Regions from separate parts of the Terribacillus sp. AE2B 122 genome, predicted to be linked through region 3. Evidence: riboswitches for the same ligand, from Rfam matches in the RefSeq annotation. Region 3 holds a riboswitch; each other region holds the start of a gene.

Region 1 (2,271 bases), on a different contig from region 3:
AAATTCGAGCAGGAAGCCATCGTGTCCATAGATTGTTTTAACGTCTACATGACGGGCACCCGGAACTGCTGCTGCAAAGCGTTCAATCTCTTCAGGCGGAAACAGCAAATCTCTGGAGAAGCCGAATGTCAGTACAATTGCCTTTATACTTTGAGCGGCAGACTGCCATCCTCCTCTTCCCCTGCCGATATCATGACTGTTCATCGCCTCTAATAAAGTCATATAACAATTGGCATCAAAGCGATTGACGAGCTTCTCTCCTTGGTAGTTCAAATATGATTCCACTTCATATGCCGCATCGTCCCTGCGGGATGCAGCGCGGCGGAAGCGTTCATTATATTGGTGATCGGAACGGTAAGTAAGCATTCCTACCATCCTTGCAAGTCCGAGACCAGCGGCAGGTGGTTTATCTGCTGTGTAATTACCATTGTTCCAATTGTGATCGGAAGTGATAGCTGTCTTGGCTAAGTGATTATAGGCAATTGCATAATCACTTACGTAAGGAGTTGCCGCCAAAGGGATCAGTACATCCATGAAATCCGGGTACATGACACCCCATTCTAGTACTTGCATTCCACCTAATGATCCGCCGATCACAGCTCTCAAATGAGAGATTCCTAGTTTCTTCAACGCAATGCGCTGAACTGAAACCATGTCACGGATCGTAATAGCTGGAAAAGCAGCCGCATACCTATCACCTGAAACTGGATCTGCCGATAAGGCGCATGTTGTGCCATTGCAGCCACCCAGCACATTGAATGTAATTATTTTATACCGGCTGGTGTCGATAAACCCTCCTGGCTGCAGCAATCCGCTCCACCAGCCTGGATTTGTACCAGTACCGGCCGCAAATTGATCTCCTGTCAGCGCATGGCAGATAAGCACCGTTTCTCCTGATTCAGGACCGCTTCTTTCATAAGCTACTTCCACTTTTGAAAGGATCTCACCTGATTCAAGCTCGATATCACCTATGAGAAGTTTGCCGGTTTGGTATGACTGTTCTGACTCCATGTTCCGTACGCTTCCTCCCCTCAAATAAAAAAGCCACCCTGAGAGGACAGGGTGGCAATATGTACCGACTTGTCTCTCTCATCTTAAAGTGCATACGCACTTTCAGGAATTAGCACCTTATAAGCATTTCTGCTTGCAGGTTGCCGGGCATCGTCGGGCCAGTCCCTCCGCCTCTCTTGATAAGAGCTTGCTATTTATTTGTTAACAGGATTGTAGCATGGGTTAAATTATCAGTCAACTATAAATTCTGAAATTTCCATTTACGCTGTAAATATCCCTAGAAATTTGGACGCCCCGCATCAGCGAATGCCAATGCGGGGCTAAAATGTAACTTTTCTATTGTAAGTAGAGGATACCTAATACATCCCCTTGCCGCGGTACTTGTTCCACATGGTAGTTTACACTTAAACGATGCAATCCCTACCTCTATTGCATCCTCACGGCTCCTAGGCCGCTCCAGTCTGAATAAGTACTTCTAATTAAAACTATAGCAGAATGCCAATGATATTCGATAAAGTTACTCAAACATCGAATACGTTAACTATCTTATCATGCTTTACAATTATTGTCAAACTTCCGATACAGGACATCTTCGCAGCTATCTATCTATTCCCGTTGCAAAGAAGTACAAACCACCCCAAATTTCCCATTTGCCATAAATTCTGTCCTGTTTTAGGTAACGCTTCATGACAAAAGCCCTGAAAACACTTACATGAGTTGGTCAGAAATATTCACGTAAGATAACCTGACAAGTTTGTTACATTTTTTTGCGTGGCACTTATATAATGAATAAAGATTTAAATTTTCAAACAATTAAAGATAAACACAGGGGGTAGAGAAAATGGATATGGCTAATACGGTATTCATGTTTGTCGCAACCGTCTTAGTATGGTTGATGACACCAGCACTCGCACTCTTCTACGGCGGGTTAGTAAGAAGTAAGAACGTGCTGAGCACAGCGATGCACAGCTTTACGACAATGGCAATTGTGTCGATCATCTGGATTATCATTGGCTTTTCCCTGGCGTTCTCACCAGGTAACGGAATTATTGGAGGCTTGGATTTCTTCGGGCTTACTAATGTCGGTTTCGAGCCGGCTGAAGGACACACTATTCCATTCAATTTATTCATGATGTTCCAAATGACATTCGCGATTCTGACAACTGCAATCGTGTCTGGCGCTTATGCAGAACGTATTCGTTTTCCTGCATTCATCTTATTTACAGTTTTATGGGTCCTTATCGTCTACTCCCCGCTTGC
Region 2 (2,271 bases), on a different contig from region 3:
TAGTTGATTTTTTCTGGTGTAGGTCCTCCGACAAAAACACATTCAGCATGTCTTGCTGCGAAATCCCTGCCTTTTTCCGAAGTACCTGCTTGGTAAAGCACAGGTGTACGCTGCGGAGATGGCTCACTCACATGCGGCCCTTCTACTGAGAAATAGGTACCCTTATGTTTTATACGGTGAACTTTTTCCGGATCCACTAGAACCCCTGTTTCCGGATCCGAGATAACACCATCCTCTTCCCAGCTATCCTCTAGCAGCTTATAAGAAACCTCTAGGAATTCATCAGCTATTCTGTAACGTTCATCATGCTTAACCATCTTATCCATCCCAAAATTCTGAGCAGCATTCGGTAAATAGGATGTAACGATATTCCAAGCAACACGCCCATTTGTCAGGTGATCAAGCGTCGAAAATTTACGCGCATTATGAAATGGCTGTTCATAAGATGTACTGACAGTGACAGCGAAGGACAAATGCTTCGTCACAGCTGCCATGGCCGGGATAACGAAGGCTGGATCATTAAGCGGCACTTGCACTCCGTCACGCAGCGCTGCCTTTTCATCCCCTCCATATACGTCATAAACACCAAGTACATCTGCAAAGAAAATCGCATCAAACTTTCCTTTTTCCAAAAGGCGTGCAAGCTCTATCCAGTAATCCAGCGACTTATATTCCCGATGCCTTCTGTTCTCCGGATGCTTCCATAAGCCATGGGCGTTATGATTGGCGGCTGTCATATCAAATGCTTGCAGGATAATTTGTTTCGTCATTGTTCTCCACTCCTCTAATTATGTAAAAAAAGCCTCTTCCGTTTTACAGAAGAGGCTCCTTATCCAAGGTAAAATGCTCCTCTTATCTGTCAGACTTGTCGTCTGCTGGAATTGGCACAGTACATTACTGCCTGCTGCCGAGGCTTCAAAGGGCCAGTCCCTCCACCTCTCGTGATAAGAAAATATTATTTAGTTAGGTTAGTTTATGTTCGATTTGTTCCCGATATTGACTGAGAGTGTCTGGCGAATTTCGCTTAAGCTTCTGAAGCAGTGCTTCGTATTGGATCTCTTTCTCGCTGATCCGCTTTCGGTAACACGCTCGTTCAGTGTCGTTCGTACAAACGTGAAGTAAATCGCGCAGTGCTACAATCTCTTTTTGCAGCTCCATTTCAGGCGGAATATATCCAGCATTCTTGAGAATTTTGTAGCTCATCCGCATATCCTCCGGTACACCTGATAAGTCCTCCAGCTCCAAAGGTTTTCCTGCTCCTGGAAGGTTACGGAACTCTCCATTGGCTTCAGCCTGCTTGATTCGTTCTTCCGCAAGCAGCGAAATCAGATCCATATAATCACTCCCTATATACAAGAAAAGCAACCGATTATAATCGGTTGCTTTTCATTATACAATAATCTGAATTATTTACCAATGAATTGTTGTGTCCAGTAGTTACCGTTTTCTACATAACCTACACCGATATTAGTGTAATCAGGGTTAAGGATATTCTCACGGTGACCTTGGCTGTTCATCCATGCTTCAACGACTTCTTCTGGAGTCTTTTGTCCTTGAGCGATGTTTTCACCTGCAGTTTTATAAGAAATACCGAAAGATTTCATCATATCGAACGGAGAACCGTAAGTTGGGCTGTTGTGATCGAAGTAACCATTGTCAGCCATATCTTTGGATTTCGCACGAGCTACTTTGCTTAGTTCAGTATCAGCTTTTAAAGCTTTAAGACCAGCTTTTTCACGCTCTTTGTTAGTCAAGTCCACTACTTGCTGTTCGAATGCACTTAGACCTTCAGTAGCTTGTTTTTCTTCTGTTTGCTTGTTATCAGAAGCAGTTTCTTGTTTTTGTGCTGGAGCTTGAGCTTTTTGTTCAGTTGCTTGCTCTTCAGCTTTTTCTTCTTTTTTAGGAGCTGCTTTTTGCTCTTCTTTATTAGAAGCAGGTGCTTTCGCTTCCTCTTGCTTAGGTGCTTGAGTCTGCGCTTTCTCCTGTTGAGCTGGCTGCTGTACATTGTACTTCGCTAGCAAGCTATCAGTATTAATGTGAATGTTATAAGCTGATAGATATTCATTCACCCATTTATTCAAATCTTCGATAGAAGAGAAAGATCCGCTTTTCACTACTTGTGCTACGTGCACTTGAGCTTCTTCTTTAGTTGGTTGAGCTGGTGCAGCATTTGCTGTTCCTGCCAAAGCGCCACCTGCTAGGATAGCTGTAGATAGTGTTGTTACTAATACTTTCTTAAACATGATGTTGCTCCTTTCGAGATGTGTGTTT
Region 3 (2,271 bases):
CTATTTCACCAATTTTTCTTCTAACCTCTGGGACATCCTTAATTGGACCCGGCAAGGAAACAGGATGAAATTTTGACGCAAATTGAATAGTATAATCTCTTGCGGCAACAGCTATACCAAGGTAAACAGCAGCGATCTGTAAGTACCAGCCTCTTGGAGTGGAGGTGCCTTTGTTTTCTTCTACAAGCAACGCATCCTGATCAACTAGTACATCTTCTAAAATTAAATCATCACTTCTTGTTCCTCTCATTGCGATGCTATCCCATGTTTCTACTACAGATACTCCTTCCAAGGAGTGATCAATTATAAAGAAGCCTTTGTTTCCGGAAGGAAGTATAGTCGCTGTGGCAATGCTGTAGTCTAAAGCAGCAGCCATGGAAGCAAAGGATTTACGGCCGTTAATTCTCCATTTCGAACCTTCCAGTTTTGCAGTTGTCCTTGGAGCAGCTCCTCTTGAAGGACTTCCAGTGGCGTTTTCTGTTTGAACCAAGTTAAGAAGAATTTTATCATGTATGATTTTGTTGCTAAGATCCTGAAAACTTTGTTCATCCCATTTTCTGCTTTCGGCATTTTCCAGTACAACACCAAGCTGCCAGCCAAATGATAGAGCAGTAGGAGCATCACCTTGGGCAAGTATCTCTTGAACTTGTAAGTACTCTACAAGATTTAATCCTTTGCCTCCATATTCCGTCGGCACAGTCAGCAACAAAAAGTCATTATCTTTTAACGCTTGAAAGTTTTCATAAGGAAATTCACCGCTGGCATCGATATGAGCTGCACGTTGTTTGAATTCTTCAGAAAGGCTCTTTGCTTGCTGTATCACTTGATCAAACTCTTTTGATTTCTCTTCGGTTTCTCGCATGAACATTCTCCTTATCCAATAAATTAAAAAACCTCTTTCGTGAGAAAGAGGTTACGTTTATGTATGTATCTCTCTCATCTCTCAGACATCTCTGTCTGCTGGAATTAGCACCTTACTTCAAACAAGCGGTTGCTGCAGGGTCGTTGGACCAGTTCCTACCCTGACTCTAGATAAGTGTGTTTATTCAGTTGTCGGCATAAATATATGCCATATACGGAATATTGTCAATTATATATTTAATTTAGAAAACTTGATTGACAGGCAATGGACGGTCCTGTATATTGAGCTTTAATTCAATAAGCATTTCTTATCCAGAGAGGTGGAGGGACTGGCCCTTTGAAGCCTCGGCAACAGACTGCTGCAGTACTGTGCCAATTCCAGCAAGCTACTAGCTTGAAAGATGAGAAGAGAGTGGACGTTGTACGCCTGCGTCGACTAAGTAAGACCTCTTCTTAATCTGAGAAGGGGTCTTTTATTTTGTATAAAACGGAGGGGTAAAAGTGGGAAAACAAATCATTCTGAATGCATTCGATATGAATAGTGCGATGCACAATTCGCATGGGTTGTGGAAGCACCCAGAGAGTAAGCGGCATCGGCAATATAAGGATTTGGATTATTGGATTGATCTTGCGAAGCTATTGGAACGCGGCAGGTTCGATGCGATTTTCTTCGCCGATGTGCTGGGTGTGTATGATGTTTACCGCAATAGTAAAGCGCCTTCCATCCGTGACGGCCTGCAGGTTCCCTTGAATGATCCAGCTTTATTAGTTTCAGCAATGGCCAGTGTTACAGAAAATTTAGGGTTCGCGGTCACGGTGAGTACTACATATGAACCGCCATTTGGGAATGCACGACGTTTTTCCACGCTGGATCATTTGACGAAGGGGAGAGTGGCTTGGAATGTCGTGACTTCATACCTTCCGAATGCTGCCCGTAATTTTGGCTTGACCGATATGATCAAGCACGATGAGCGGTATAAGATTGCCGATGAATTTTTAGAGGTTTCTTATAAGCTTTGGGAAAGCAGCTGGGAGGAGGATGCGGTTGTTGAAGATCCGCAAAACCAAGTTCTAGTAAAGCCTGAAAAAGTGCATGAAATCAATCATGAAGGTCATTATTTCCAGGTTGAGGGACCGCATTTGAGTGAGCCTTCTCCGCAGAGAACTCCTGTTATTTATCAAGCAGGTACGTCTGAAAAGGGACGGGAATTTGCTTCTAAACATGCGGAATGTGTATTTGTTGGAGGACCTACGCCTGAACGTATCCGTTATTATGCAGAGGATATAAGGGAGAGAGCTGCCAAGCATGGTAGAAATCCAGATCATATTAAGATTTTCTCTTTCCTAAGCGTTATTGTAGCGAAAACAACGGAAGAGGCACACCAAAAGTATCAGGAATACACGAGTCAT

What was found. Region 3 has a riboswitch for S-adenosylmethionine ahead of AE2B122_RS12435 (acyl-CoA dehydrogenase family protein). Riboswitches for the same ligand answer to the same signal wherever they lie in the genome.
Region 1: another riboswitch for S-adenosylmethionine. It lies ahead of metX (homoserine O-acetyltransferase); the one in region 3 lies ahead of AE2B122_RS12435 (acyl-CoA dehydrogenase family protein).
Region 2: another riboswitch for S-adenosylmethionine. It lies ahead of AE2B122_RS12030 (LLM class flavin-dependent oxidoreductase); the one in region 3 lies ahead of AE2B122_RS12435 (acyl-CoA dehydrogenase family protein).

Annotation. Positions count from the first base shown of each region.
Region 1 covers NZ_LR700943.1:593,743-596,013, reverse strand. The annotation lists gene metX (homoserine O-acetyltransferase) at 1-1,011, opposite strand, end outside; SAM riboswitch class I at 1,087-1,197, opposite strand; gene AE2B122_RS08135 (ammonium transporter) at 1,853-2,271, shown strand, end outside.
Region 2 covers NZ_LR700945.1:230,847-233,117, reverse strand. The annotation lists gene AE2B122_RS12030 (LLM class flavin-dependent oxidoreductase) at 1-770, opposite strand, end outside; SAM riboswitch class I at 850-951, opposite strand; gene AE2B122_RS12025 (DUF1992 domain-containing protein) at 964-1,335, opposite strand; gene AE2B122_RS12020 (CAP domain-containing protein) at 1,407-2,243, opposite strand.
Region 3 covers NZ_LR700946.1:3,069-5,339, reverse strand. The annotation lists gene AE2B122_RS12435 (acyl-CoA dehydrogenase family protein) at 1-862, opposite strand, end outside; SAM riboswitch class I at 934-1,039, opposite strand; SAM riboswitch class I at 1,167-1,269, shown strand; gene AE2B122_RS12430 (LLM class flavin-dependent oxidoreductase) at 1,363-2,271, shown strand, end outside.